3 regions of the Streptomyces sp. NPDC002825 genome follow, and region 1 is predicted to be linked to each of the others. Evidence: riboswitches for the same ligand, from Rfam matches in the RefSeq annotation. Region 1 holds a riboswitch; each other region holds the start of a gene.
The links. A riboswitch is a leader RNA that binds a small molecule or an ion and turns the genes downstream of it on or off. The one in region 1 is predicted to bind cyclic di-AMP.
Positions count from the first base shown of each region.

Region 1 (9,884 bases):
GGACCAGGAGTTCGGCTCCTCCGGTCTGGGTTCGGTGACCGCCGCGACCTTCTTCGTACGGGTCGTGATGTCGCCGTTCGCGCACCCGCTCTTCACCGTGCTCACCGGCATCGGCTTCGGCTTCGCCGCCCTCGCGCCGCGCGGCAAGCGGCTGCGCCGGGTGCTGCTGCCGCTCGCCGGGCTGCTGCTCGCCATGGGCCTGCACGCCGCCTGGAACGGCTCGGCCACCTTCGGCGGCCCGCTGGCCTTCTACGCGGTGTACGGGGCGCTCATGGTCCCCGCCTTCGGCCTGCTGACCTGGCTGGCGGTGTGGAGCCGGCAGCGGGAGCTGCGCACGATATCCGGGGAGCTCCCGGCGTACGCGGCGGCCGGCTGGCTCGCCCCGACCGAGCCGCTCGCGCTGTCCTCGATGCGCGCCCGGCAGATGGCCCGCTCGTTCGCCGCCCGGACGTACGGCCGGCCGGCCGCGCAGGCGGTCGGCGAGTACGAGTCGTTCGCGACGACCCTGGCGTTCCTGCGGGACCGGGCCAGGCGCGGCACGGCGGGACCCGATTTCCCGGCCCGGGAGCAGGAGCTGCTGCACCACCTGTGGCAGCGCCGCGCGGTCGCCTCCCCGGCCCTCACGTACGCGGCGCGGGCGACGGGCCGGGCCTGGGCGCCGCCGCAGTACCTGGACTACGACGGCTACAACCCGTACAGGAGTTAGCTCGGGCTAGACCGCCGAGGCCTTGGTGAGGAGCTCGACTTCGGCCTCCGTCAGCTTCAGGTCGGCGGCGGCCACGAGGGCCGGGAGCTGTTCGACCGTGCGGGCCGAGGCGATCGGCGCGGCGACGGTCGGCCGGGCGGCGAGCCAGGCGAGGGCGACGGTGGCGAGCTCCGCCTCGTGCGCCTCGGCGACCGTGTCGAGGGCGGAGAGCACGGCCCGGCCCCGCTCGGTGTCCAGGTGCCCGGCGGCACCGGAGGCGCGGACGCTGTCGACGGTGGTGCCGGGGCGGTACTTGCCGGTGAGGAAGCCGGCCGCGAGCCCGTAGTACGGGACGGCCGAGAGCCCGGCCCGCTCGACGGTCTCCAGGAGCGGGCCCTCGTAGGTGTCGCGGGAGACCAGGTTGTAGTGCGGCTGGAGGGCGACGTACCGGGTGAGGCCCTCGGCCTCGGCGAAGTCGAGGGAGGCGCGCAGCCGCTCCGGGGAGATGTTGGAGGCGGCGACGGCCCGCACCTTGCCGTCCTTCACCAGCTGGTCGAGGGCGGTGACGATCTCCTCGACCGGGACGGACTCGTCGTCGAAGTGCGTGTAGTAGAGGTCGATGTGGTCGGTGCCGAGGCGGCGCAGGGACTCCTCCGCGCCCGCCTTGATGGTGGTGGCGGAGAGGCCCTTGAAGCGGGGGTGGGCGCCGACCTTGGTGGCGACGACGATGTCGGAGCGGTTGCCCCGGGAGGCGAGCCAGCGGCCGATGACGGTCTCGGACTCGCCGCCCTCGTTGCCCTCGGCCCAGGCGGAGTAGACGTCGGCGGAGTCGACGAAGTTGCCCCCTGCGGCGGCGTAGGCGTCGAGGACGGCGAAGGACTGTTCCTCGTCGGCGGTCCAGCCGAAGACGTTGCCGCCCAGGGCCACGGGGAAGACGTGCAGGTCGGAGCTGCCCAGCGTGCGGAGAGAAGTCATGCGGTGATCAACCGTCTCCGCCGCCGGGCCTATTCCGTACGAGCGCCGGGATCAGCGTCCCGGGGATGGGTGCCGCAGGATCAGAACACCGGGATCCAGCACACCGGGATCCAGCGCTCCGGATCAGAGCGCCGGATCAGAGCGCCGGGATCAGCGCTCCGGGATCAGAGCGACAGGCCCTTCGAGCGGAGCCAGGCCGCCGGGTCGATGCCGTCGCCGCCGGCGGTGTGGACCTCCATGTGGAGGTGGGCGCCGGTGACGTTGCCGGTGGCGCCGACGCGGCCGATGGTCTCGCCGGTGCTGACGGTCTGGCCGGCGCTGACCAGCATGGACGAGAGGTGGCAGTACCAGACCTCGGTGCCGTCCTCCAGCTCCAGGACGATCCGGTAGCCGTAGGAGCCGGACCAGCCCGCCGACTTGACCGTCGCTCCGTGGACCGCCTTGAGCGGGGTGCCCGTGGGGGCCGCGAAGTCGAGGCCGGTGTGGTAGCCGGAGGACCACATCGAGCCGGCCTGCATGTAGGTGGCGGTGAGGGTGTACGAAGAGACCGGCAGCGAGTAGCTGGCGGCGAGCTGGGCGAGACGCTCGGCCTCGGCCTTCGCGGCGGCCTCCGCCTCCGCCTTGGCCTTGGCTTCCGCCTCCGCCTTCGCCTTGGCTTCCGCCTCCGCCTCGGCGGCGGCCTTCTCCGCGGCCGCTTCCTTGGCCGCGGCCTCCGCGGCGGCCTTCTCGGCCGCCGCCTTCTCGGCCGCGGCGAGCTCGGCGGCGTCGGCGGAGGCCTGCTGCTGCTCGGCCTGCTGGAGGATGCGGGCGCGCAGGGCCTCGCCCGCGGCGGGGGCGGCGGCCTGCTGGGTGCTCTCGTCGGCCGTGGTGGTGTAGGTGGCGGCGGTGAGCGGGTTCGGGTTGGCGCGGGCCTCGGAGACGGGCTCGCTGTGCTCCTCGGGGAGGAGGTCGCCGACGCCGGGGAGGTCGTGGGCGTCCGGGAGGTTCAGGTCGGGGAGGTCCGGCAGCGATATGGCCACCGGGGGCTTGTCCTGCGCGGTGGCGAGGCCGCCCGCGCCGACGGCCGCGATCACGCCGACGCCGAGGACGGTGGAGGAGCGGGCGAAGTTGGAGCGCTGCTTGACGACCCGGTGCCGGCCGCCGGAGCGGCTCTCGGCGCGGAGGGAGCCCTCGGTGGGGTTCCACTCGGTGTCCGGAGCGGCGGGACCCGCACCGCCACCGAAGGCATCGAAGGGGGCTTCGGGTGCGGGGGTGTTGGACGCCACGGGGGCGCGCTCCTTTCCTTCCGTCTCGCCTACCGGGTTAGCTGACGGGTTCGGAGCAGGAAGGTCTCCTACGGGCTCGCTCGCACGAGTGCGAAGGGGCCCGATTCACCCCAAGTGGTGGTTCCCCGGTTCCTTTTCAGGATTCGGCGCGTGCGCACGGTGCCGCCTCTTGCGACGGCTGGGACGACCGCGCTGCGTTATCGAACGTTAATAGACAGGGGGTCCCGATTCCAAGCCGTTGCTCTTGATCATTCATTGAATTGAGAGGTAATCGCCCGACTTGACCCCCGTTCAGACAGAGACCGCCAAACACTCGCGATCTGACGTTAAGTCAATTGTTATCGCAGTGACACCCCTCGACTACACCGGGTGACCGGAGCCGTCCGGCGGCACCACCGGCATCGTCCGGCGCCGCTCGGGCTGCCCCGTCGCCGGGCGGCTCACCGCGAGCAGCGCCATGTCGTCGGTCGCCCCGCCGCCCGTGTGGAGCCGTACGTCGTCCACGAGCGCGTCGAGCAGTTCCTCGGGCCCCGGGAAGATCCGCCCGGCGAGCCGCGCCGCCGGATCGTAGAAGACGCCCCGCGCGTCCCGCGCCTCCGAGAGGCCGTCCGTGTAGAAGAGCAGCGTCGCGCCCGGCGGGAAGGGCCGGGCCTCGGCCCGGTCCGGCCACGCCGCCAGTTCCCCCATGCCGAGCGGCAGCGCCGCCTCGCCCGGCTCCAGCGTGTCCACCCGCCCGTCCGCGTACAGCATCAGCGGCGGCGGGTGCCCGCGGTTGACGACCCGCACGAAACCGTCGAAGGCCCCGCTCCCGTCACCGCGCGGGATCTCGGCCAGGACGGCCGTGGTGAACCCCTCGAAGGCGTCGAGCCCGTCCCGCCGGGTGCCCTCCCGGGCCAGCGCCCGTTCGAGGCGCTGCGCCACGCCCTCCAGGCTCCGCTCCTGCTCGGCCGCCTCCCGGAAGGCCCCGATGACCACGGCGACGGCCTCGACCGCGTCCATCCCCTTGCCCCGGACGTCCCCGACCACCAGCCGCACCCCGTGCGGGGTGTCCTGGACGGCGAAGAGGTCGCCGCCGATGAACGCGTCCGCCTGCGCCGCCTCGTACCGCGCCGCGCACTGCAGCCCGCCGATCCGCTCGGCGGGCATCGGCAGCACCGCCTTCTGCGCGGTCTCCGCGATGACCCGCGCCGAGGCGAGCCGCTCGCCGCTGCGGCGCACGACCCGGTTGATGAGGAGGGCGAGCGCCGAGACGGTGGCGACGGTCAGGGTCTCGGTGAGGGCCGGGATCTCGTCGGTGGTGCCGTTGTAGACGTGCAGTCCGACGGAGGCGAGGACGGCCGCGATCCCGGTGAGCAGGGTGGTCAGCGTGGAGAAGAAGGGCGCGGCGATCAACGGGGCTGCGGAGAAGAGCGGCGCCGCCGTGTACTCGGGCGGGGTCAACACGTCGAAGACGACACCGCCCACGATGACCAGCGGGGGCAGCGCGCGGATGAACCGCCGGGCGCCGCCGTACGCGGGACGGCCCCCGCCGCCCCGCCGTCCTCCGCCCGCCGCTCCTAGGGGGTGCCCCACCTGTGCTCTCCTGCCCGGTCCGACCGGCCGCGGTCCGCACCGCGCCCTCCCAGGGTGGCCGCCGCGGGACGGTGAGGCGACTCCCACGGGGCCGAGTGGCGTACGAGGCCGGCCCGGCACCCGGGGCCGAACCCTTCGCAGCCGCGCTCCCGACGCCCGACCCCCGTCAGAAGTTCCGCCCGGCGCACACGCTCCCGACCCCCGTCAGAAGTTCCGCCCGGCGCACGCCTCCCAACCCCCGTCAGAAGTTCCGCCCGGCGCACGCGCTCCCGACGCCCGTCAGAAGTTCCGCTCGGCGTACACCTTCATCGCGTCCCGGACGAGGATCGCGGTGCCCTCGCCGTGCCGGTCGAAGTTCGCGGTGAAGCGGGGGTCGTCGACGTACATCTGCCCGAGCCCGATCAGGTACTCCCTGCTCGGCGTCGTGGTCGTCGACAGCCACGCGACCTGGCGCCGGGCGATCGCCTGCACCTCCTCGCTGTCTGCGGCCAGGCCCTCCCGGGCCGCCCGCGCGAACTCACGGGCGACGCCGGCCTGCTCGGCCATGAACGCCTTCTTCTCCTCGTCACTGAGCGAGCGCCACCAGCGGTCGCCCTTCTCGTACGCCTCGCGACCCCAGCGCTCGCTGACCTCCTCCTCGTACCGCGTGTGGTCGAAACCGTCGAACACTTCCTCGGCCATGAGTTCCTCTCCCTCCTCGGTCTTCCGCAGAGTGGTCCGCACCGACGCGATCTGGCGTCCGATGCGCTCTCGCTCCTGCTCCAGGAGGGCGAGATGGGTGCGCAGGGCGGCGGACGTGTCCCGCTGACCTGCCAGGACCTCGGCGATGGCGGGCAGCGAGAGCCCCAGCTCGCGCAGCAGCAGGATCCGCTGCAGCCGCACGAGCGCCGCCTGGTCGTAGTACCGGTAACCGTTCGCGCCGATCCGGCTCGGTTCCAGCAGTCCGCGCTCCCCGTAGTGGCGGAGGGTGCGGCTGGTGGTGCCGGCCTTCTTGGCGATCTCCTGGATCGACCACTCCATGCCGGGAACGCTAAATCTTGACGTTGCGTAAAGGTCAAGCGCAGAAAGAGGCGCACACGACGAAGGCCCGGATCCAGTGACTGGATCCGGGCCTTCGTTGCTACTGAGTAGCGGGGACAGGATTTGAACCTGCGACCTCTGGGTTATGAGCCCAGCGAGCTACCGAGCTGCTCCACCCCGCGTCGGTGAACATGACTCTACGGCATGACCGGGGCGATCACGAAATCGGTTTGCGTCAGCACCCGCAGTCGTCGGAGTCGACCGGCGCCGTCAGCGGGTCCGCCGCCTTCTCCGCGGGCCCCTCCCACGTCTCGTACGCGAAGCCCTCGCGCACCCAGTACTCGAAGCCGCCGAGCATCTCCTTCACCTGGAAGCCGAGCTCGGCGAGGGCCAGCGCGGCGCGCGTGGCGCCGTTGCAGCCGGGGCCCCAGCAGTACGTGACGACGGGGACGGACCGGTCGAGCAGCTGCTCGGCCTGCTCGGGGATGAGCGCGGTCGGCAGGTGGATCGCGCCGGGGACGTGGCCCTGGTCCCAGGAGGCGGTGGAGCGGGAGTCGATCACGACGAAGCCCGGGTCGGTGCCCTCGGCGGCGGCGGTGGCGAGCGCGGAGGCCACGTCGGAGACGTCGGCGTGGAAGGCGAGGCTGGCCGAGAAATAGGCGGCCGCGGCGGCGGGGGAGGCCGGCGGGGTGCGGAGCACGGGGTTGACCTGCGTCGTTGTCGTCGTCATGGTGATCAATCTACGGACGAAGATCACCGCGTTGAAGTGGGGATTCACGGTGGTCGGGGGCTTCGGCCGGGGAATCCCGGGCGTTCGCCGCGAGACGGCGGGGATCTCACGTACCGGGACCCGTGCGGCTCGTCTCCGCTGTCACATCCACGGAATTTGATCCGTCATGACGGCATGACGGGACGCGAACGGGGAGATCGACGAGTGGACCACGAGACTCAGGACCAGGGGCTCGACAAGGAATTCCTGGCCCGGCGCTTCGATGCCGACCGCGGCCATCTGCGGGCGGTCGCCTACCGGATGCTGGGCTCGCTCAGCGAGGCCGAGGACGCCGTCCAGGAGGCCTGGTTCAAGCTCAGCCGCAGCGACGTCAGCGGCGTGGAGAACCTCAGCGGCTGGCTGACCACGGTCGTCGGCCGCGTCTGCCTCGACATGCTGCGCTCGCGCTCCTCGCGCCGCGAGGACCCGCTGGAGTACTACGTCCCGGATCCGGTGGTCCGGGTCGCCGACCCCACCGACCCGGAGCACGCGGCCGAGCTCACCGAGTCCGTCGGGCTCGCGCTCCTCGTCGTCCTGGACACCCTGGGCCCCGCGGAGCGGCTCGCGTTCGTGCTGCACGACATGTTCGCCGTCTCCTTCGACGACATCGCGAAGATCGTGGACCGCACCCCGGCCGCCACCCGTCAGCTCGCCAGCCGCGCCCGCCGCCGCGTGCAGGACGCCACCCCGGCCCCCGGACCGGACGCGCGCCGTCAGCGGGAGATCGCCGACGCCTTCCTCGCCGCGGCGAACGGCGGCGACTTCGAGGGGCTGCTCGCCGTCCTCGACCCCGACGTGGTGCTGCGCGCGGACGGCGGCCGGACCCTCGCGGCCGTCTCCAAGGTCGTGCGGGGCGCCGAGGCGGTCATCGCGCAGGCGCTCACGTACGCGAAGTTCCGTACGGGCGCGCTGCGGGTCGTGGCCAACGGCCAGCCCGCGGTGGTGTCGGTCGTCAAGGGACGCCCGGGCTCGATCATGACGTTCACGATCGTCGAGGACCGGATCGTCGAGCTGCACATCCTGGCCGACCCGGAGCGGGTCGCCACGCTCGGCCTCACGGAGGAGGACCTGGCCCGGGCGGAGTACTGACCCCGGCCCACGTGCGAGAGGGAACCGTCCGTGCGAGTTTGTACGGGTTGGTTCCCTCTTGCCCGTAAAGGTGGCCACCGTGCAGCTGACCCCCGAGGAGGCCCGCCGTACGGCGGCCGACGCCTGGATCTGGGGCTATCCGCTCCTGGACAACTACCGCACGATGTACCGGCAGGCGATCGACCCCGAGGCCGCCGGGTACGTGGGCGGCTTCGGCCGCTTCCGGCACTACGCGAAGCTGCTGACCCCGGCGGACACGGACGTCGTGACCCCGAACAACGACACCCCGTACTCCGTGGCCTGGCTCGACCTGCGGGCCGAGCCGTTCGTGCTCTCCGTCCCGGCCGTGGACCGCTACTACGTGCTGCCGTTCCACGACCTCGACACCGCGTACGCGGGGTTCGTCGGCGCCCGCACGACCGGCCCGGCGGCGGGCGACCACCTGATCGCAGGCCCCGGCTGGAACGGCCCCGTCCCCGAGGGCGTCGCGAGCGTCCTGCGCGCCGACACCTTCCTCGTCGGCGTCATGGGCCGGACCTACCTGTCGGGCCCCGAGGACGTGCCCGCCCTGCGCGCGATCCAGGAGCGGTACGAGCTCCGCCCCCTCTCCACGTACACGGACACGGCCGCCCCGCACCCCGCCGACGAGCCCGTCTGGCCGGTCTGGCGGGAGGAGTACCTCGGGACGATCGAGTTCTTCACGCTCCTCGACTTCCTGCTGCGGTTCTTCCCCGTCCTGGAGGAGGAGCGCGGGGTGCGCGACCGTCTCGCGGCGCTCGGGGTGTCCGGCACGGGCGAGTTCGAACCGGCGTCGCTCTCCCCGGACGTCCGGGCGGCCGTCGAGCAGGGCATCGCCGACGCCCGGGCCCGCCTGGAGAAGGCCGTGGCGGCCACCACCCTCTCCACGGACCTCTTCGGCACCCGCGCGGAGCTCGGCGACGACTACATCGGGCGCGCGGTCGCCGCCGAGGTCGGCCTGTACGGCCTGCCCGCGGCCGAGGCCTGGTACGGCGGCTGGTCGGCGGACGAGCAGGGCGACCACCCCCCGAACGGCGCCGCCCACGACCACGTCGTCCGCTTCCCGCCCGGACAGCTGCCCCCGGCCCGCTTCTTCTGGTCGGTGACCCTCTACGGCCTGCCGGACCGGCTGCTCGTCGCGAACGAGATCGACCGGTACTCGATCGGCGACCGCACCCCGGGGCTCGTGTACGACGACGACGGCGGCCTCACCCTGTACGTACGGAAGGACCGCCCGACCGACCCGAAGCAGGCGGCGAACTGGCTGCCCGCCCCCGAAGGACCGTTCAACCTCGTCGTCCGGCTGTACGGCCCCGACCCCTCGGTCCTCGACGGCGCCTGGCGACTCCCGCCCCTCGGCGTCGCCGACTGATCCCGGGTCACTTCCCCCTGGCGTCGGCGACCGCTCCCAGGGCACATCCCCCTGCCGTCGCCGCCTGAGCCCAGGTCACCTCCCCCTGGCGGCCCACCAGCTCCCCGCCGCCAGGGAGACGCCCGCGCTCGCGACGCCGAGGAGACCGCCCGCGGCGACGTCGCCCGGGTAGTGGACCCCGGTGTGGACGCGGGAGTAGCCCACGGTCCAGGCCAGCACCGCGAGGGGCACCGAAGCGGGCGGCAGCACCGAGCCGACCGCGGTGGCGAAGGCGACCGCCGACGCGGTGTGCCCGGAGGGGAACGACGCCGAGGCCGGCATGGGCACATGACGGTCCACCACCACCCGGGCCGCCTCCCGGTCCGGCCTCGGCCGGTGGACCAGCCGCTTGCCGAGCAGGTTCGCCGAGGCCGAGGCCACCGCGATCGCCCCGACCCCGGCGAGCGCGGCCCGCCGCGGCCGGCCCGGCACGAGCGCGAGCGCCGCCGCGATCGCGAACGAGATCTTGGAGTGGTCGGCCGCGGCGGAGAGCCGGCGGAACGCGGTGTCGAGCGTCGGCGTCGGCGTCGCGGCCACCGCCGCGTACACGGCGCCGTCGACGGCCCGGATGTCGCGCAGGACCGCACGGACGGTCCCGGTCTTCGTGTCGTCGGTCATGCGCCGCTCCTAGTCAGGGGTCCTGGAGTTCAAGAGGTACGGGTGTCCCACGGGCCGCCGCCGGGCGCGGGCTGCTCGGGGAAGGCCAGCCGGGTGAGCCGCCGCCAGTCCAGCGGCGGCGGGGGCACCGGCGATCCCGGCCGGTCGCGGGGCACGACGACCCGCAGGGCGCGCGGGCGCAGGGTGCAGACGACGGGCGTCGGCAGGGTCAGGGCCTCGCCGTCGACGGCGACGGGGATGAGGGCGCCCGGGAGGCCCTGGACCTCCACCCTACGGGCCGTCAGAACGTTCAGGCCGGTGGCCTGGGTGCCGAGGACGGCAAGCTCGGCGGCCTGCGCGGCGCCGTCCACGCGGATGCCGATCACGCCGAGCGCGCCGCCGTCGAGACGCGTCCTGCGGGCGGCGACCGCGCCGAACGGATCGGGGGTCGCGTAGGGGTTGTTGCTGACGAGCAGCGCCTGC
Region 1 covers NZ_JBEOVH010000013.1:20,588-30,471, forward strand. Annotated here, with positions in the region: gene ABT041_RS18305 (PrsW family intramembrane metalloprotease) at 1-706, shown strand, start outside; gene ABT041_RS18310 (aldo/keto reductase) at 713-1,660, opposite strand; gene ABT041_RS18315 (M23 family metallopeptidase) at 1,825-2,925, opposite strand; cyclic di-AMP (ydaO/yuaA leader) riboswitch at 2,937-3,084, opposite strand; gene ABT041_RS18320 (PP2C family protein-serine/threonine phosphatase) at 3,286-4,497, opposite strand; gene ABT041_RS18325 (MerR family transcriptional regulator) at 4,777-5,517, opposite strand; tRNA gene ABT041_RS18330 (tRNA-Met) at 5,626-5,699, opposite strand; gene ABT041_RS18335 (rhodanese-like domain-containing protein) at 5,753-6,247, opposite strand; gene sigJ (RNA polymerase sigma factor SigJ) at 6,422-7,375, shown strand; gene ABT041_RS18345 (DUF1254 domain-containing protein) at 7,455-8,765, shown strand; gene ABT041_RS18350 (phosphatase PAP2 family protein) at 8,841-9,422, opposite strand; gene ABT041_RS18355 (diacylglycerol/lipid kinase family protein) at 9,452-9,884, opposite strand, start outside.

Region 2 (9,884 bases), on a different contig from region 1:
CTCCCGCCGCGGGCGCGGGGAGTCGGATAGCGTCGGAGGCCAGCAGGCCGGCGGACGCCGGACGCCATCCGAAAGGACGCACACCGATGCCCCTCGAAGGCGAGTACGAACCCAGCGCCACGACGTGGGTCCGTGAGCAGGTCGAGCTGTACGAATCCTCCGGCGGCACCCAGGGGACGACGATGCGGGGCCTCCCCGTCGTCCTGGTCACGAGCCTCGGCGCGAAGAGCGGCAAGCTCCGCAAGACCCCGCTCATGCGGGTCGAGCACGAGGGCGCGTACGCGCTCGTCGCGTCGAACGGCGGGGCGGTCAAGCATCCCGTCTGGTACCACAACCTGGTCGCCGCGCCCTTGATCGAACTGCGCGACGGCACGCGCGCGTGGGACATGAAGACCCGTCTGGTGACCGGCGAGGAGCGCCAGGCCTGGTGGGAGCGGGCGGTCGCGGCGTTCCCGGACTACGCCGACTACCAGCGCAAGACGGACCGCGAGATCCCCCTGTTCGTCGCCGAGCCGACCGAGTAGCTCCCCGATGGTCCGCCGCCGCCCGTGGCGGGTTGCGGGAGAGCGGTGCGGGGCCTCCTGAGTGTGCTTCAGGAGGCCCGGCCGGGCGGGGTCACGGTGCCAGGACCGCCAGGAGGTGGGCGACCTCGCGGGCCACGGCCGCGCGGGCCGGGGTCAGGTAGTGGCGCGGGTCGACCGTGGTGGGGTGCTCGGCGAGATGGGTGCGGACGGCCTCGGTGAAGGCCTTGTTGAGATGGGTGGAGACGTTCACCTTGGTCATGCCCGCCGTGACCGCCTGGGAGAGGTGCGGGTCCGCGACGCCCGAGGAGCCGTGCAGGACGAGCGGGACGTCCACGGCTTCGCGCAGCCGGGCGATCAGGTCGAGGTCGAGCACGGCGTCCCTGGTCACCATCTGGTGGGCGCTGCCGACCGCGACCGCGAGGGCGTCGACGCCCGTGGCCGCGACGAAGGCACGCGCCTCCTCCGGGTCCGTGCGCACGCCCGGCGTGTGGGCGCCGCCCTTGCCCCCGACCTCGCCGAGTTCGGCCTCGACCCAGACGCCGTGACCGTGGCAGTACTCCACGACCTCGCGGGTCGCCGCGACGTTCTCCGCGTACGGGAGCTTGGAGGCGTCGAACATGACCGAGCCGAGACCGAGCGCGACGGCCTCGCGGACGAGGTCGGGGTTCTCGGCGTGGTCGAGGTGGACGGCGACGGGGGTCTTGGCGCCGCGGGCGACGGCCAGGGACGCGAGCGCGACCGGTTCCAGGGCGCCGTGGTAGCGGACGGTGTTCTCGCTGATCTGGAGGACGACCGGCCCGTCGGCGTTCTCCGCACCGGCCACGATGGCCTGGGCGTGTTCGAGCTGGAGGACGTTGAACGCCCCCACCCCGGTGCCCGCGGCCCGGGCGCGGCGGACGATCTCGTCGGTGGGCGTCAGCGGCATGGTGCGTCTCCGGAGTGGTGAGCGGGTGCGGGGCGGCGGTCAGGCATGGACGTCGGTGAGGACGACGGAGCGGGTGAGGTTCCGGGGGGTGTCCGGGTTCAGGCCCTGGGCCTCGGCGACGGCCACGGCGAGGCGCTGGGCGCGGACCAGGTCGGCGAGCGGGTCGAGGTCGCTCTCGACGAGGGTGCCGCCGACCTTGCGCACCTCGTCCGCGAGTCCGGCGGGCAGGGCGCCGAAGCCCCAGGCGACCCGGCCGGGGCCGGTGATGCTGATCGGGCCGTGGCGGTACTCCATCGCCGGGTACGCCTCGGTCCAGGCGCCGGCCGCCTCACGCATCTTCAGGCCCGCCTCCAGGGCGAGTCCGTAGGTCCAGCCGGTGCCGAGGAAGGTGAACTGCCCGGCCGTGCGCACGCTCTCGTCGAGCGGGGAGGCGACGGCCCGCTCGGCGTCCCGGGCGGCGTCCTCGACGGTGCCGAGCCCCTCCGGGAGGGCGTCCTCGGCCTCCAGGTGAGCGCGGAAGAGGGCGAGCACGGTGGTCGCGAAGCGGGTCTGGACGACGGACTCCTCGTCGGCGAAGTCGAGGACGGCCACCTCGTCGGCGAGGTCCATCACCGGGGTGGTGGGGTCGGCCGTGATCGCGCCGGTGGGGACCGTGCCGCGCAGCCGGGACAGGACGGCGAGGACCTCGCTGGTGGTGCCGGAGCGGGTGATGGCCACGACCCGGTCGTAGCGGCGGCCGTAGGGGAACTCGGAGGCGGCGAAGGCGTCGGTCTCGCCGTGGCCGCCGGACTCGCGCAGCTCCGCGTAGGCGAGGGCCATGAACCAGGAGGTGCCGCAGCCGATCACCGCGACCCGCTCGCCGCGGCGGGGCAGGGCCGCGACGTGCTGGGGCAGGGTGCGGGCAGCCTGGCGCCAGGTCGCCGGCTGGGAGGCGATCTCCACGGCGGTGCGAGTGGTGGTCATGCCGTTCTCCTTGCAAGAAGAGTGCGCGATATTGACGGAAGATGCTTGAAGACACGCCCATTCAAGCAGAAACAAGCATCCTGTTGCCAGGTCTTGCACCCGGTGGCGGCTAGAATCGGACGCGCGCACGAGCGGGGCGGCCTTGTGGGCGCGGCCCCGGTGGAGGGAGGGACCCATGTCCAAGCACGAGCGGTGGAACACGCTCCTGGAGCTGCTCGCGGCCTCGGGGAAGCTGGAGGTGGAGGAGGCGGCGACGGCCCTCGACGTCTCCGCCGCGACGATCCGCCGGGACCTCGACGAGCTGGCCGAGCAGCAGCTCCTGGTACGGACGCGGGGCGGGGCGGTCGCGCACGGCGTCTCGTACGAGCTGCCCCTGCGGTACAAGTCGACGCGGCACGCGCCGGAGAAGCGGCGGATCGCGGAGGCGGTGGCGGATCTGGTCGCGCCGGGCGAGGTCGTCGGGCTCAACGGGGGCACGACGACCACGGAGGTCGCGCGGGCGCTCGCGCTGCGGTTCGCGAGCGGGCGGACCGAGACTCCGGGGGCGGCGGCACCGGCCGGGCCCGCGCTGACGGTGGTCACCAACGCGCTCAACATCGCGGGCGAGCTGGCGGTGCGTCCGCAGATCAAGATCGTCACCACGGGGGGTGTCGCCCGCCCCCAGACCTATGAGCTGGTGGGCCCGCTGACGGTCGGGGTGCTCAACGAGGTCGTGCTCGACGTGGTGGTGCTCGGTGTCGACGGCGTCGACGCCGAACTCGGCGTGATGGCGCACCAGGAGGACGAGGCGAGCATCAGCCGGCTCTTCGCCGAGCGGGCGAGCCGGGTGGTCGTGGTGACCGACTCCTCGAAGATGGGCCGCAGGGCGTTCGCGCGGATCTGTGGTCTGGACCGGATCGACCTGCTCGTGACCGACACCGGCATCAGCGAGGAGACGGTCGCGCAGCTCACCGAAGCCGGCGTGAAGGTCCTTACCGTCTGACCGGTTCGGATTCATTGGTCTGATGGTGAACCAATCGAGGGCCTCTCGCCCCAAGGCCTCACCGTATTCACGCAGTAATTACCGCACGGCTGTATACCTTTAAGCTCCCCTCCCCCATCATGTCTCCGACGTGCCGCCGGGGCACACCGTGACAGGAGAGGCGGGGCATGATTCCCATCAGCCGCAGGGGTTTCGTCGGGATGGGCGCGGGGCTCGTGGCGGGGGCCGCGCTGCCGCCGGTCCAGGCGTCGGCAGCCGCGAGCACCGCGACCGGCACCCTCACGGACGTGAAGCACGTGGTCATCCTCATGCAGGAGAACCGCAGCTTCGACCACTACTTCGGCACCCTCAAGGGCGTGCGGGGCTTCGGCGACCGCGCGGCCGGCAACCTGCCGGGCGGCTGGGGCATGTTCAACCAGCCCAACTGGGGCGGCCGCCAGTACCCCTGGAAGCTCAGCGACACCCCGCCCGCCGGCGGCGTCGACGGCGAGACCCTCGCACAGTGCAACGGCGACCTGCCGCACAGCTGGACCTCCCAGCACGCCGCCTGGAACAAGGGACGCCTCGACAACTGGGTCACGGGCGTGGGCAACACCCGGACGCTCGGCCACCTCGACCGCGGGGACATCCCCTTCCACTACGCGCTCGCCGACAACTACACGATCTGTGACGCGTACTTCTGCTCGACGCTGAGCGCCACGGGCCCCAACCGCACCTTCCTGTGGAGCGGGAAGATCGACGGCTCCAGCAAGGACGGCGGCGACGAGTCGGGCCTCACCTGGGAGTCGTACGCCGAGGCGCTCCAGCGCGCCGGAGTGAGCTGGAAGGTCTACCAGAACGCCCAGGACAACTACGGCGACAACGGCCTCGCGTACTTCAAGAGGTTCACCGACGCGCGCCCCGGGGATCCGCTGTACGACCGGGGCATGGGCTCGGTCCCGAAGGTGACCGGCTCGACGCCGGACGACATCGCCGCCGCGATCCGCGCCGACGTCGTCGCGGGGACCCTGCCGCAGGTGTCGTGGGTGGTCGCGAGCGAGGCCTTCTCGGAGCACCCGTACGCCCCTCCGGGGGACGGCGCCCACTTCGTCGACCTCGTCTACCGCGCACTGGCCGCGAACGCCGAGGTCTTCGACTCCACGGTGCTGTTCCTCAACTACGACGAGAACGACGGCTTCTTCGACCACGTGCCGCCCCCGGTCGCCCCTCCGGGGACCGCGGGCGAGTACCTCGACGGCGTGCCGATCGGACTGGGCTTCCGCGTCCCGATGATTGTCATGTCCCCGTGGACCCGCGGCGGCTGGGTGAGCTCCGAGGTCTTCGACCACACCTCCGTGCTGCGCTTCATGGAAACCTGGACGGCGGCGCTCGGCACGCCGGCCACCTGCCCCAACATCAGCGCCTGGCGGCGGAAGGTCACGGGCGATCTCACCGGGGTCTTCGACTTCGCCAACCCGGTGTACGGAGTTCCCGCGGGCCTCCCGTCGACGGCGAAGGTGATCGGGCAGGCCACCTGCGGCCCGCTGCCGAACCCGGCGCCGCAGAACAACGCGCTGCCCGCCCAGGAGCCCGGCACCCGGCCGGCGCGTGCCCTGCCGTACCAGGTCAACGGCAACCTCGACCGGTTCGAGTTCGGCGCCGCGGGCAAGATCCTGGCCTGGTTCTCGATGACCAACCAGGGCGCGGAGGCCAAGCGCTCGGCGCACTTCTCGATCCACCCGCACCAGTACCGGGACACGGCCGCCTGGCAGTACACCGTCGACCCCGGCGACACGGCCACGGACTACTTCAACATCGGCCTCGGCTCGGGCTCGGGGAAGTACGACATCTCGATGATGGGCCCCAACCGCTTCCTCCGGCGGTTCATCGGGGACGCCTCCAAGGCGGGCAAGGCCGTCGAGGTGGCCGCCCGGTTCGCGCCCGAGGCCGGGACGGGCAAGACGGCCCTGTGGTTCAAGATGACGAACACCTCGGCCGGTCCCGTCACCTTCACCATCCGCTCGAACGCCTACCGTTCGGACGGCCCGTGGACGTACACCGTGCCGGCGAACTCCAGCCGCGAGGACTTCTTCAACGCGGTGGCGTACAACGGCGGCTGGTACGACTTCACCGTCTCCGCCGACATCGACGGCACCTGGTCGCGCCGGTACACCGGGCACATCGAGACCGGCGCCGCGAGCGTCAGCGGCTGAGCCACTCCCCCGCGTGCCGGGCGGCGGCCATCCCGCCGCCCGGCACGCGGCCTTCCTGTCAGCGGCCGGCGTGCGCGGCGCGGCGGATCGTGGCGTCGAGGAGGGCCACCGCGTGGGCGGCCGTGCGGCCGGGGGCGCGGTTCCACGGCCCGATCAGCCCCTGCCACCCGCGCGAGCGCAACTCGGTCATGATCCAGGCGGCCGCCTCGTTCATGGTGTCCGTACCGCCGTAGCCGAGCCGGTGGGCCGCGAGCAGCGCACCGCAGACACACCGGGCGCCGCGCGCGTCCCGCAGCTTGTACGGGGCGTTCTGCCAGCCCCACTCCGTCAGCACCAGGCGCGCGTAGCCGAGGTGGACCGAGGGCCGCAGCTCGGCCTGCCCGATGCGGCGCCAGGCATGCAGCCGGTCCGGCAGCACGGCTCCCAGACGGCCGGGAAGACGGCGCTCGACGGGCAGCGCCGGGGGCAGGGCGGCGAGCGCGTCGGCCACGAGCCGGTCCACCGGCACGCTGAGCAGCTGCCGCCAGCCGTCCTCCGCCGGCGGGGACGCGTCCGGGGCGGGCCAGTCCGTGACGATCCGCTGCCAGGTGGCGCTCTCGAAGAGAGCGGCCGCCTCGCGGTCGAGGGCATCGAGGGCGTCCGGGGTGTCGGCACGGCTGAGCAGGGAGGGGGAAGGCGGCATGGACGTGACTCCTGGGTCGACTGCCTCCATCTTTCAAGACAAATGTCGGTTTTGCCACTTTTACTCCGAGCCGGTGAGTCGCCCCCCCGAACGCCCCATCGCGGGGATTTCACCCCGAATTACCCACCCCGGAATTAGAGCCCAAATTCGGACATTACTCTCCGGGTGACGCGACTCACTTATGCGACCCGACCGCTCGGCGGCGCCTTCCTCCACCCCGTACCGGACAAGGAAGTTCGACACCCACGGCACGGCATCGATCATGAATCGACCGAATTCATTGATCCATTACCCGGCGCACGGCATCCACTCCTCTTGTTATCCGTCGCATTACTGGCCTACGGTCACCTCCATTCGAGCGGAACGCCCAATCCTGCCGCCGCTCGTTAAACCTCCCTTTTCACCCGACGGCAGGAGCGGGGGACCCACGAATACGCCGGTCCGGAATCCGGAACGGCTCGGGGTGAAGCCGCGTGCGCGCGGCCGGACATCTCCCGTCCGAACCCGACAGCTCACCCCGCAGGCGCCGGAGAGGACACCGTCATGCCTGCTCACGGTAAGCACCGCCGCCCCCGCCGCAGCCCCGTCTCCCGCGGCCTCGCCCTGGTCGGCACCGGTGGCGCCGCCCTGACCCTGCCGCTGATCGCCCCGGCCGTCGCCGGCGCGGCGCCCGTCTCCGGCGCCCCGCAGATCGCCCCGCAGACTCTTGCCGCCCCGGCCGCGCCGGCCGCGGCCAAGGCACCCGCCGCCGCGCAGACGTACACCGTGGTGAGCGGCGACTCGCTTTCCCTGATCGCCCACAAGAAGGGAATTCAGGGCGGCTGGAAGAGCCTTTACCGTGCCAACAAGAGCGTCGTGGGTGACAATCCGTCACTCATTCGCCCCGGCATCGAACTGACGATTCGTCGGGATTCCGCGAAGGCAGCTCCCGCGAAGGCCAAGGCCAAGAAGTCCGCCGTCTCCACCGGCAAGGGCTCCTCCGCCGCCGCGGCCGCCCCTGCCGTCGCCAAGGCCGCCCCGATCGCCGCCACCAACTACGCCGACAACCTCGACGGCTGGATCCGGGAGTCGCTGGCCATCATGGGTCAGCACGGCATCCCCGGCACCTACGACGGGATCCTGCGCAACGTCATGCGGGAGTCCTCCGGAAACCCCCAGGCCATCAACCTCTGGGACTCCAACGCCGCCGCCGGCACCCCCTCGAAGGGCCTGCTCCAGGTCATCGAGCCGACGTTCCTCGCCTACCACGTGCCCGGCACGTCCATGGACCTGTTCGACCCGGTCGCCAACATCACCGCCGCCTGCAACTACGCGGCCGACCGCTACGGCTCCATCGACAACGTCAACTCGGCGTACTGATCCCCTTTCCCCGGAAGTGCTCCTGGAACCAGGAGGTGGCGAGGTCCGCCACCTCCTCCAGGGCACCCGGCTCCTCGAAGAGGTGGCCGGCGCCGCCCACCACGGAGAGCCGGTTCTCACAGCGCAGCAGCGCCTGGGCCCGCCTGTTGAGGTCCAGGACCAGCGCGTCCGCGCCGCCCACCACCAGGAGCGTCGGGGCGCGCACCCGCGCCAGGTGCTCGGCCGCGAGGTCCGGCCGGCCGCCGCGTGAGACGACGGCGCTCACCGGGGACGCGGGATCGCCCGCCGCCCACAGCGCGGCGGCCGCGCCCGTGCTCGCGCCGAAGTACCCGAACGGCAGCCCGGTGCTCTCGGGCCGCGCGGCCAGCCACTCCGTGGCCCCGGCGAGCCGCCCCGCCAGGAGCGGGGTGTCGAAGACATGCGCCCGGTCGGTCGCCTCCGACTCGGTCAGCAGGTCGAAGAGCAGCGTCCCCAGGCCCGCCCGGTTGAGTGCCTCGGCGACGGCCCGGTTCCGCGGGCTGTGGCGGCTGCTGCCGCTGCCGTGCGCGAACAGGACGATGCCGCGCGCGCCCTCGGGCACCGCGAGGCGCCCGCCCAGGGTGACCCCGCCGACCGGGATCCGGACGTCCGTGTCCCGCACGACGGGGTCCCGCCCGGCCCTGTTCCGGTCCAGGCACTCGATGACCTCGGCATCCGGGGTCTGCGAGAAGTCCTGGTAGAACTGCCCGATCGCGAAGAACAGCTCCGGCGCGTGCACGCTGACGGTCTCATCGGCCTCACCGCCGAGGCGGGCCGTCCAGCCACGCGGCGCCACCGGGACCGCGAGGACGATCCGGGCCGCGCCCCGCGCCCGTACCACCCGGCAGGCCGCCAGCGCCGTGGCCCCGGTGGCCAGCCCGTCGTCGACCACGACGACCGTCCGCCCTTCGAGGGGTACGGACGGCCGGCTGCCCCGGTAACGCTGGGCGCGCTGCTCGAGCTCGGCGTGCTCCCGCTCCTCCACCGCGGCGAGATCACGCTCGCCCACCCGGGCCTCCTGCAGCACCCGCTCGTTGAGCACCCGCACGCCACCCTCGCCCAGGGCGCCCATCGCGAGCTCCGGCTGATAGGGCACCCCGAGCTTCCGCACGAGACAGATGTCGAGCGGCGCGTCGAGGGCGTCGGCCACCTCCGCCGCCACCGGGACGCCGCCCCGTGGCAGCCCGAGGACCACGACGTCATGGCCCTTGAGGTGGTCGAGGAGGGGGGCCAGCTGCCGCCCCGCGTCCGTGCGATCGCTGAAGAACATGGTCCGCCGCCCTTCCGCCTGCGCGGCTCGGGCCCCGGGGAGGAACGGTGTGCCCCGTCCCCTGCCCGTCTCTCCAGGGTAGTCGGGCGCGTCCCCGGTCGACGGGGTCCGACGCCGCCCTCAGGCTCCGAGAAAGGCCTCGATCGCCTCGGCGAGGGCCTGCGGGGTCTCCTCGGGGGCGTAGTGCCCGGCGTCCTTGAGTACTTCGAGACGCGCGTTCGGGTACCAGCGCAGCCAGGTGGCCTCCATCGCCTCGCTGCCGAGGGCGGGGTCGTGGGCGCCGACGACGAGCAGGACGGGTACGGGGTTGTCGCGGACGCGCTCGTGGAAGTCGGTGCGGGACCAGGAGTCCAGGTAGGCGCGGAAGGCCGGGGCGGAGGAGCGCGTGACGGAACGGTCCACCAGGCCGCTGAGCCAGGCGTCGTCGTAGCGGCCGCCGGTGGTGTTGTCGATGATCGCGCGCCGGTTGGCCGGTTCGTCGGCGGCTCCGGCGAAGAGCTCCCAGGTCTCCCCGTCGAGCGGGAAGCCGGCGGCGGAGACCGGTGAGACGCCGATGATCGAACGGATCCGGTCGGGCGCGTCGAGGAGCATCAGCTGGGCCGCCTTGCCGCCCATGGAGTGGCCGATGACGGAGAAGGAGTCCCAGCCGAGGTCGTCGGCGACCGCCAGGGCGTCGGCCGCGACCTCCTCCATCGTGTAGGCGCCCGCGAGGTCGAGCGCCTCGCCGTAGCCCCGGCAGTCCACGAAGGCGTACGTGCCGAGGGCGTCGTCGAGGTGGGCGCGCAGGGGCGCGAAGCTGGTGCGGTCGCCGAACCAGTTGTGCAGTACGAGGGCCCTCCCGGGGCCTTCGCCGTGTACGTCGTACGGAAGAACCTGGCCCGTCAACGTGCCCCCTGCTCGCGAGGTCGTGCCGCCGCGCGCCGACGGCGGCGGTCGACGACCGAGTGTGACGGTACGGGCGCGTGGGGT
Region 2 covers NZ_JBEOVH010000003.1:229,263-239,146, forward strand. Annotated here, with positions in the region: gene ABT041_RS05740 (nitroreductase family deazaflavin-dependent oxidoreductase) at 87-524, shown strand; gene ABT041_RS05745 (class II fructose-bisphosphate aldolase) at 616-1,449, opposite strand; gene ABT041_RS05750 (SIS domain-containing protein) at 1,489-2,412, opposite strand; gene ABT041_RS05755 (DeoR/GlpR family DNA-binding transcription regulator) at 2,588-3,394, shown strand; gene ABT041_RS05760 (phosphocholine-specific phospholipase C) at 3,562-5,586, shown strand; gene ABT041_RS05765 (DUF6197 family protein) at 5,645-6,268, opposite strand; cyclic di-AMP (ydaO/yuaA leader) riboswitch at 6,652-6,807, shown strand; gene ABT041_RS05770 (LysM peptidoglycan-binding domain-containing protein) at 6,812-7,627, shown strand; gene ABT041_RS05775 (phosphoribosyltransferase family protein) at 7,611-8,915, opposite strand; gene ABT041_RS05780 (alpha/beta fold hydrolase) at 9,036-9,800, opposite strand.
Region 2: another riboswitch for cyclic di-AMP. It lies ahead of ABT041_RS05770 (LysM peptidoglycan-binding domain-containing protein); the one in region 1 lies ahead of ABT041_RS18315 (M23 family metallopeptidase).

Region 3 (9,884 bases), on a different contig from region 1:
TCCGAGCGGCTCGGCGAACTGCTCGCCGCGGACGCCAAGTCCATCGACTTCGACACCTTCTCCGAGGAGGAGTTCGCCACCCGCGCGGCCCTCATCGAGGAGGCCGGAGGACGCGAGTGGACCTCCCAGGAGGCCCGCCGCCAGCACGCGATCGCGATCGCCGCGCTGAACGAGGTGGACATGCCGTCGCGGGTGCGGGACCAGCTGGTCGCACTGGCCGACTTCGTGGTCGTACGGAAGAGATGATCACCATCACCCTGATATGAGTTCGCAGTCGCCGGCCGGTGCCATCCGGCGCCGGCCGACGGCAGACCCGCAGGAGCAGAAGGAACCGACTGCACGAAGGGGAAGCCATGACAGCGACGACCGACGGAAGTGCCGGGGCCGTGGGCCCCCGGGCAGCCTCGGCCAGCAAGACGAACGACACCGACGCCTTCGCGTCCGGCCTCGACGGCACCGCCGCGCGGGCCGCCGAACGGGCCGTCGAGCACCTGCTCGCCCGGCAGGACCCGGCCGGCTGGTGGAAGGGCGACCTGGAGACCAACGTCACCATGGACGCCGAGGACCTCCTCCTCCGCCAGTTCCTGGGCATCCTCGACGCCGACACCACTCACGCCGCCGCCCTCCACATCCGCCGCGAGCAGCGCGAGGACGGCGCCTGGGCCACCTTCTACGCCGGACCCGGCGAGCTCTCCGCCACCGTCGAGGCCTATGTGGCCCTGCGGCTCGCCGGAGACCCGCCCGAGGCCCCGCACATGGCCCGCGCCGCCGCCTGGGTCCGCGCCCGCGGCGGGATCGCCTCCGCCCGGGTCTTCACCCGGATCTGGCTGGCCCTCTTCGGCTGGTGGCGCTGGGAGGACCTGCCCGAGCTGCCACCGGAGCTGCTCTTCCTGCCGAAGTGGTTCCCGCTCAACATCTACGACTTCGGCTGCTGGGCCCGGCAGACGATCGTGCCGCTCACCGTCGTCTCCGCGAAGCGCCCGGTCCGGCCCGCGCCGTTCCCCCTCGACGAGCTGCACACCGACCCGGCGCGGCCGAACCCGCCGCGGCCGCTCGCCCCGGCCACCGGCTGGGACGGGATCTTCCAGCGGCTCGACAAGGCCCTGCACGTCTACCACCGCTTCGCCCCGCGCGGGGTGCGCGGCACCGCGATGAACGTCGCCGCCCGGTGGATCGTCGAGCGCCAGGAGAACGACGGCTGCTGGGGCGGCATCCAGCCCCCCGCCGTCTACTCGGTCATCGCCCTCCACCTCCTCGGCTACGACCTCCAGCACCCGGTCATGCGGGCCGGCCTGGAGTCCCTCGACCGGTTCGCCGTGTGGCGCGAGGACGGCTCGCGGATGATCGAGGCCTGTCAGTCGCCCGTCTGGGACACCTGCCTCGCCACCATCGCACTCGCCGACGCCGGGCTGCGGCCCGACCATCCGGCGCTGGTGAAGGCCGTGGACTGGATGCTCGACGAGGAGATCACCCGCACCGGGGACTGGGCGGTGCGCCGGCCCGGACTCCCGCCGGGCGGCTGGGCGTTCGAGTTCCACAACGACAACTACCCCGACATCGACGACACCGCCGAAGTCCTGCTCGCCCTGCGCCGGGTGCACCACCCCGACCCGGCCCGGGTGGAGGCGGCCGTCGCCCGGGGCGTCCGCTGGACCCTCGGCATGCAGTCCAGGAACGGCGCCTGGGCAGCCTTCGACGCCGACAACACCAGCGTCTTCCCCAACAAGCTGCCGTTCTGCGACTTCGGCGAGGTGATCGACCCGCCCTCCGCCGACGTCACCGCCCACGTGGTGGAGATGCTCGCCCACGAGGGGATGACCCAGGACCCGCGCGCCCGCCGGGGCATCGAGTGGCTCCTCGCCGAACAGGAGCCCAACGGCGCCTGGTTCGGCCGCTGGGGCGTCAACCACGTGTACGGCACGGGCTCGGTGCTCCCCGCGCTCGCCGCCGCCGGCCTGCCCGCCTCGCACCCGGCGATGCGCCGGGCCGTCGCCTGGCTCGGATCCACGCAGAACGACGACGGCGGCTGGGGCGAGGACCTCCGCTCGTACAAGGAGGAGGAGTGGGTCGGGCGCGGCCCCTCGACCGCGTCCCAGACCGCCTGGGCCCTGATCGCCCTCCTCGCCGCCGGGGAGCGCGACTCCGAGCCCGTCCGCAGGGGCGTCGCCTGGCTGGTCGAGAACCAGCGGGAGGACGGCTCCTGGGACGAGCCGTACTTCACCGGCACCGGCTTCCCCTGGGACTTCTCCATCAACTACCACCTCTACCGGCAGGTGTTCCCGCTCACGGCGCTCGGGCGCTACGTGTACGGGGAGCCTTCGCCGCGCAAGGAGGACTGATGGGCCGCGAGCCCGGCCCGGGCGCCGGCCCGCCGCTGCTGATCGCCTGCGCGCTCGGCATCGAGCAGTTCGCCCTGCGCAGCGGGGACCGGGGTGCCGCGCCGGGCCCCGTGACCGTGCTGCGCACCGGCATGGGTCCCGACCGGGCCCGGCGGGCCGTGTCCCGGGCGCTCGACGAGGAGCCCTGGCGGGACGCGGCGGTGATCGCCTCCGGCTTCTGCGCGGGCCTCGCCCCGGGCATGCACCCGGGGGACCTGATCGTCGCCGACGAGACCCGCGGCCCCGACGGCACGACCCTCTGCGCCGGGACCGAGCTCCTGGTCAAGGCCCTGGTCAAGGCGGTGCCCGGGCACGCCGTCCACACCGGGCCGCTGATCGGCTCCGACCACGTGGTGCGCGGCCCCGAGCGGGCCGCGCTGGCCGCCGGTGGCGCGATCGCCGTCGACATGGAGTCCGCCGCCACGCTCCGTACCGCCCGGGCCGCCGGAGCGTTCGGGGACGGCCAGGACGCGCGTCCGGTTGCGGCCGTCCGGGTGGTCGTGGACGCTCCGGAACATGAACTGGTCCGGATCGGCACGGTACGCGGGGGAATATCAGCCTTCCGCGTCCTTCGTGCCGTCCTTCCCGCATTCTTCGAATGGCACCGTTCTTTGCTGCTCCCCAGGAGGTGAACGAGTTATGGCCATGCCGCTCCGTCAGTCCATCCGGGTCGGGACCTACCTCTTCGAACAGAAGCTCCGCAAGCGGGACAAGTTCCCGTTGATCGTCGAGCTGGAGCCGCTCTACGCCTGCAACCTCAAGTGCGAGGGCTGCGGGAAGATCCAGCACCCGGCGGGTGTCCTCAAGCAGCGCATGCCGGTCGCCCAGGCGGTCGGCGCGGTCCTGGAGTCCGGCGCCCCCATGGTGTCCATCGCGGGCGGCGAGCCCCTGATGCACCCTCAGATCGACGAGATCGTGCGCCAGTTGGTGGCCAGGCGTAAGTACGTCTTCCTCTGCACCAACGCCCTGCTGCTGCGCAAGAAGCTGGAGAAGTTCACCCCCTCCCCGTACTTCGCCTTCGCCGTCCACATCGACGGGCTGCGCGAGCGGCACGACGAGTCCGTCGCCAAGGAGGGCGTGTTCGACGAGGCGGTGGCGGCCATCAAGGAGGCCAAGCGGCGCGGCTTCCGGGTCACCACCAATTCGACCTTCTTCAACACCGACACCCCGCAGACCATCATCGAGGTGCTCAATTTCCTCAACGACGACCTCCAGGTCGACGAAATGATGATCTCGCCCGCCTACGCCTACGAGAAGGCCCCCGACCAGGAGCACTTCCTCGGCGTCGAGCAGACCCGCGAACTCTTCAAGAAGGCCTTCGCGGGCGGTAACCGGCGCCGCTGGCGGCTCAACCACTCGCCGCTCTTCCTGGATTTCCTGGAAGGAAAGGCGGACTTCCCCTGCACCGCCTGGGCCATTCCCAACTACTCGCTCTTCGGCTGGCAGCGCCCCTGCTATCTGATGAGCGACGGATACGTCCCCACGTACCGCGAACTCGTCGAGGACACCGACTGGGACAAGTACGGCCGGGGCAAGGACCCGCGCTGCGCCAACTGCATGGCGCACTGCGGCTACGAGCCCACTGCCGTCCTCGCCACCATGGGCTCCCTCAAGGAGTCCCTGCGCGCCGTCCGGGAGACCGTCTCCGGGAACAGCACGTCATGACCGGCGGGTTCGACCTGCGGGCGCTGCTCTCCGAGCGCGGCGCGGAGCGGTACGAGCTGCACGCCAGGTACCTCAACCACCAGCTGCCCCGGATGCTGCACACCATCGGCTTCGACAAGGTGTACGAGCGGGCCGAGGGCGCCCACTTCTGGGACGCCGACGGCGTCGACCACCTCGACATGCTCGCCGGCTTCGGCGTGATGGGCCTCGGACGGCACCACCCCGTCGTCCGCAAGGCCCTCCACGACGTCCTGGACGCCCAGCTCGCCGACCTCACCCGCTTCGACTGCCAGCCGCTGCCCGGCCTCCTCGCCGAGAAGCTGCTCGCCCACAGCCCGCACCTTGACCGGGTCTTCTTCGGCAACAGCGGCACCGAGGCCGTGGAGACCGCCCTCAAGTTCGCCCGGTACGCCACCGGGCGGCCGAGGATCCTCTACTGCCACCACGCCTTCCACGGGCTCACCACCGGCTCCCTCTCCGTCAACGGCGAGCAGGGCTTCCGGGAGGGCTTCGACCCGCTCCTCCCGGACACGGCGATCCCGCTGGGCGACCTCGGCGCCCTGGAGCGGGAGCTGCGGAAGGGCGACGTGGCCGCCTTCGTCGTCGAGCCCATCCAGGGCAAGGGCGTCCACGAGGCGCCCCCGGGCTTCCTCCGGGGCGCCCAGGAGCTCCTTCACCGGCACGGGGCGCTGCTCATCGCCGACGAGGTGCAGACGGGCCTCGGCCGGACCGGCGACTTCTACGCGTACCAGCACGAGGAGGGAGTCGAGCCGGACCTGGTCTGCGTCGCCAAGGCGCTCTCCGGCGGCTATGTGCCGGTCGGCGCCACCCTCGGCAAGGACTGGATCTTCAAGAAGGTCTACTCGTCGATGGACCGGGTCCTGGTCCACTCGGCGAGCTTCGGGTCGAACGCCCAGGCCATGGCCGCGGGGCTCGCCGTCCTCTCCGTCATGGAGGACGAGGGCACCGTCGCGCACGCGCGCCGGATCGGCGAGCTGCTCTCGGACCGGCTGAAGGAGCTCGTGCCGCGGTACGAGCTGCTGCACGAGATCCGCGGGCGCGGCCTGATGATCGGGATCGAGTTCGGGCGGCCCTCCTCGCTCGGGCTGCGCGGGCGCTGGACGATGCTCCAGGCGGCCCGCAAGGGCCTCTTCGCCCAGATGGTCGTCGTCCCGCTGCTCCAGCGGCACCGGATCCTCACGCAGGTCTCCGGGGACCATCTGGAGGTGATCAAGCTGATCCCGCCGCTGGTCATCGACGAGGCGGACGTGGACCGGTTCGTCACCGCCTTCACCGCCGTCATGGACGACGCCCACGGCGGTGGCGGGCTGATGTGGGACTTCGGAAAGACGCTGGTCAAGCAGGCGGTCGCGCAGCGCTGACCGGATCGGGTCCCGGGGTTTTGCCTCTGAGGCAATAAAGTTGCCTCAGAGGCACGATCCTGGCGGAATGGACGCATGGACCACGTCCCCGGGGAGACCTCCCCGGACCCCGCCACCGTCGGCGTCCTGCCCGACGTCGCCCCCCAGCTGCGGGCCCTGCGCCGCCGCCGGGGACTCACCCTGGAGGCCGCCGCCCAGCGGGCCGGCCTCTCCCCGGCGCACCTGTCGCGCCTGGAGACCGGGAACCGGCAGCCCTCGCTGCCGATGCTGCTCGCCCTGTCCCGTATCTACGGTACGACGGTCTCCGAGCTCCTCGGCGAGACGCCCCCCGAGCGTGATCCGGTCGTCCGGGCCGACCGCTCCGAACCCGTCGAGGCCGACGGCTGGATCTACCGCCAGGCGGGCGGCGCCGGGCGCGCCCTGCAGTGCCTGCGGGTCCACGTGCCGTACGCCACCCGGGCCGACATCGTGCGGGTCCACCCCGGCGAGGAGTGGATCCACGTCCTGGAGGGGCGGGTGCGGCTCGCGCTCGGCGAGGTCGTCCACGTCCTCGACCCCGGGGACAGTGCGCACTTCGACTCGCTCACCCCGCACCGGATCGGCGCCGCCACCCCCGGTGGGGCCGAGCTGCTCTTCGTCCACACCCTGATGCAGAGCCCCGTCGCCGAGCTGTGCCTCGGCGACGGGACCCCGCACCGGCGCTGACGTTCCATGACGATTCCTCAGGAAAGGACCGACATGTCCGAGAAGTCCGTACCGGTCACCGGCGAGGAGCGCGGTGAAGGCAAGTTCCCCAAGGGGCTCGTGCTCCGCCTCTTCGCCTACCTGATCGCCGGCCACCTCTTCGCCGGCTTCCTCTACCTGCTCTTCATGCTGGGCGGGCAGAACCAGTAGCCGGGGCTACGCCTCGGTGAGGAACCGCTCCCGCAGCCGCTCGCGGGTCTCCGGGGCCAGCTTCAGGCCCTCGGAGAGGTAGGCGTCCACCGAGCCCCAGGTCGTCTCGATCGTGTCGAAGGCGGCCCGCAGATACTCCACCCGCGCGTCGAAGAGCGGGCTGAGCAGCTCCATCACCTCGGGCGACATCGCGTCCGGGGAGGTGGAGCTGCGGCGCACCTTGTAGCGGCGGTGCGGGGCGTTCGACTTCACGTAGTCCGCCTCGATGGCCTCCCGCTCGACCCCGACCGCGAGCAGGGTGATCGCGATGGCGACCCCGGCCCGGTCCTTGCCCGCCGCGCAGTGCAGCAGGGCCGGGACGCTCTCGTCCGCCATGGAGTGCAGGAGCCGGCTGTGCTCCTCGGTCCGCTCAAGCACGTTCTTGCGGTACGAATCGGACATCCGGGCGGCGGCCTTGCCGTCGCCGAGGATCTCCCGCAGCTGCGCGATCTCGCCCTCGCGCACCAGCCGCCAGAACTCCTTGCCGTCGGCCGGGTCGTTGAGCGGTATGTTCACGTTCCGCACGCCGGGCAGCTCGACGTCCGCGCCCTCGATCCTCCGGTCCGCGTCGTTGCGGAAGTCGAAGACGGTGTGCAGGCCCAGCGAGGCGAGGAAGGCGGCGTCCTCCTCCGTCGCGTGCGCGAGGTGGCCGCTGCGGAAGAGGCGGCCGGGGCGGACCGCGCGCCCGTCCGTCGTCGGCAGGCCGCCCACGTCCCGGAAGTTGCGGACCTCCGTCAGCTCGGGCTCGTCGGCTCCGGCGGGCGGGGTCTGCGGCAGCTGCTGCGTCACGGCTGCTCCTGTTCTGTAGATCGGTTCCTGGGGCAATCATCTCGGGTGGGGGCGGGAACACGCACCCCCTCGGACGGGAATGGGTGATCTGTCCGTATTGAGGCGTTAGGGGTAACCCGCCCCGGTTGTAGGGGAGATGGGGAACGGCGCGTGAGCAGCGTCATAACCGTGACGGACCGTGCCTGATCGTCTTTTCCAAATACCCCCGGGGAAAAGGAGATCGAGGGAGCGTCATCCACGGAGGGTGACCGGAATTCCGGCCGAATATCAAGAGATCCGCGAATCCTTGAAAATCGTGGCTTGTTCACGCCGACCCCCCTCGTCTAGCGTCGCGCTCACTCCGGTCGGACCGCCGAATCCTGCCACCGCCCGGAATCCGCACTCACCCGTACGAGGCAGGAGCGGGGGACCCAGGTAAGTACGCCGATCCCTCGAAGAAGGACGGCTAGGGGTGAAGTCGTGTGAGAACGCGACCGGACATCTCCAGTCCGAACCCGACAGCTCACCTCGCAGGCGACGGAGAGGAATTCGCCATGCCCGCGAAGGGTAAGCACCGCCGCCCCAAGGCCAACCGCCTGACCCGTGGTATCGCCGCCGCCGGCACCGGCGGCGCCGTCGTCGCCCTCCCGCTCCTCGGAGCCACCGGCGCCCACGCCGCCGAGCAGGCCGCCCCCGCCGCCGCTCCCGCCCAGGCCGTCGCCCAGGTGAAGACCGCCCCCGCCGCCCAGGCGAAGGCCGCGCCGAAGACGTACTCCGTGGTCCGCGGCGACTACCTGTCGAAGATCGCCGCCGAGCACCACCTCGCGGGCGGCTGGCAGAAGCTCTACAAGGACAACCGCCAGGTCATCGGCGAGAACCCCTCGCTGATCCTGCCCGGCATGAAGCTCACCCTCGGCGGCAAGAGCACCGCGAAGGCCCACGCGAAGGCCACGCACAAGAGCACGCAGGGCTCCGGCAAGAACGGCGACACCCCGCGCGCCTCCCGCAGCAGCGAGCGCTCCTCGGCCCCGGCCGCCACCACCTCCTCCTCTTCGTCGTCCTCCGCCTCGACCGGCACGACCTCGTCCTCCGGCTGGGTCGTCCCCGTCAACGGCGGCATCTCCACCCCGTACCGCGCCTCGGGCTCCATGTGGTCCTCCGGCTACCACACCGGCGTCGACTTCATCGCCTCCACCGGCACCACCGTCGTCGCGGTCGGCCCCGGCACCGTCTACTCCGCCGGCGACGGCGGCGCGTACGGCAACCAGGTCGTCATCCAGCACGCCGACGGCACCTTCTCGCAGTACGCCCACCTCTCCTCCATCTCCGTCTCCGCCGGCCAGACCGTCACCGGCGGACAGCAGATCGGCCTCTCCGGCGCGACCGGCAACGTCACCGGCCCGCACCTGCACTTCGAGATGCGCACCGGGCCGGAGTACGGCTCCGACATCGACCCGCTGGCCGCCCTGCGGTCGCACGGCGTCAGCATCTGACATCATGTCAGCACGCTTTCGACGTCAGGAGGTCCGGCACGCACGTGCCGGGCCTCCGGCGTATTCCGGCTTGGCGGAATCTTTATCGGTGGCATATGTCACCCGCCGTCAACCCCTCCTTACGGTCGCGTAGGTCACATCCGAAGGGGAAGGATGTGCTCCCGTGGCAGACGATTCGAGATCAACAGACAAGAACGCATTCGGGTCGTACGCGGCGATCGGTGACAGCTTCACCGAGGGCGTCGGAGACCCCGGGCCCGACGGGACGTACGTCGGCTGGGCGGACCGCTTCGCGGTCCTGCTCGCCGACCAGCTGCCGGAGAACGACTTCCGCTACGCCAACCTGGCCGTACGCGGGCGCCTTCTCGACCAGATCGTGGCGGAACAGGTCCCCCGGGCGAAGGAACTCGCCCCCGACCTGGTGACCTTCTGCGCGGGCGGCAACGACATCATCCGCCCCGGGACGGACCCGGACGACGTGGCCGAGCGCTTCGAGCGCGCCGTCGCCGATCTGACCTCCGCGGTCGGCACCGTCATGGTGACCACCGGCTTCGACACCCGCGGCGTGACCCTGCTCAAGCACCTGCGCGGCAAGATCGCCACGTACAACGGTCACGTCCGGGCCATCGCCGACCGCTACGACTGCCCGGTCCTCGACCTGTGGTCGCTCAAGTCCGTCCAGGACCGGCGCGCCTGGGACGACGACCGGCTGCACCTCTCGCCCGAGGGGCACACCCGCGTCGCCCTGCGCGCCGCCCAGGTCCTCGGCATGCCCGTGCCCGCCGACCCCGACCAGCCCTGGCCGCCGGTCCCGCCGCGCGGCACGCTCGAGGTGCGCCGCGACGACATCCACTGGGCCAGGGAGTACCTGGTGCCGTGGATCGGGCGCCGGCTGCGCGGCGAGAGTTCCGGCGACCACGTCGAGGCGAAGCGCCCCGACCTCATGCCGCTGTAGGGGGCGGTACGGCGACGCGGGCGGCAACGCCGAGGGGGCGGCTCGGCGGCGGACGGTCGGCGGCCGGCGGACGGCTGAGGGGCGGTCGCGGGGGTGCAGGCGGCAGGGTCCACGGGCGGTGGGCGCCGAGGGGGCGGGCGCGGGGATTCGGGCGGCGCGGTGCACGAGCGGCGGACGGCGAACGGGCGGGCGCGGGGATTCGGGCGGCGCGGTGCACGAGCGGCGGACGGCGAACGGGCGGGCGCGGGGATTCGGGCGGCGCGGTGCGGGCCGGCGTACGGGTTCCCCGGCTCGTGCCCCCGGGGTCCCG
Region 3 covers NZ_JBEOVH010000015.1:73,291-83,174, forward strand. Annotated here, with positions in the region: gene ABT041_RS20550 (polyprenyl synthetase family protein) at 1-246, shown strand, start outside; gene shc (squalene--hopene cyclase) at 354-2,339, shown strand; gene ABT041_RS20560 (phosphorylase family protein) at 2,339-3,010, shown strand; gene hpnH (adenosyl-hopene transferase HpnH) at 3,018-4,043, shown strand; gene ABT041_RS20570 (aspartate aminotransferase family protein) at 4,040-5,425, shown strand; gene ABT041_RS20575 (helix-turn-helix domain-containing protein) at 5,501-6,130, shown strand; gene ABT041_RS20580 (DUF6126 family protein) at 6,164-6,319, shown strand; gene ABT041_RS20585 (tyrosine-protein phosphatase) at 6,326-7,147, opposite strand; cyclic di-AMP (ydaO/yuaA leader) riboswitch at 7,504-7,678, shown strand; gene ABT041_RS20590 (M23 family metallopeptidase) at 7,681-8,619, shown strand; gene ABT041_RS20595 (SGNH/GDSL hydrolase family protein) at 8,783-9,574, shown strand.
Region 3: another riboswitch for cyclic di-AMP. It lies ahead of ABT041_RS20590 (M23 family metallopeptidase); the one in region 1 lies ahead of ABT041_RS18315 (M23 family metallopeptidase).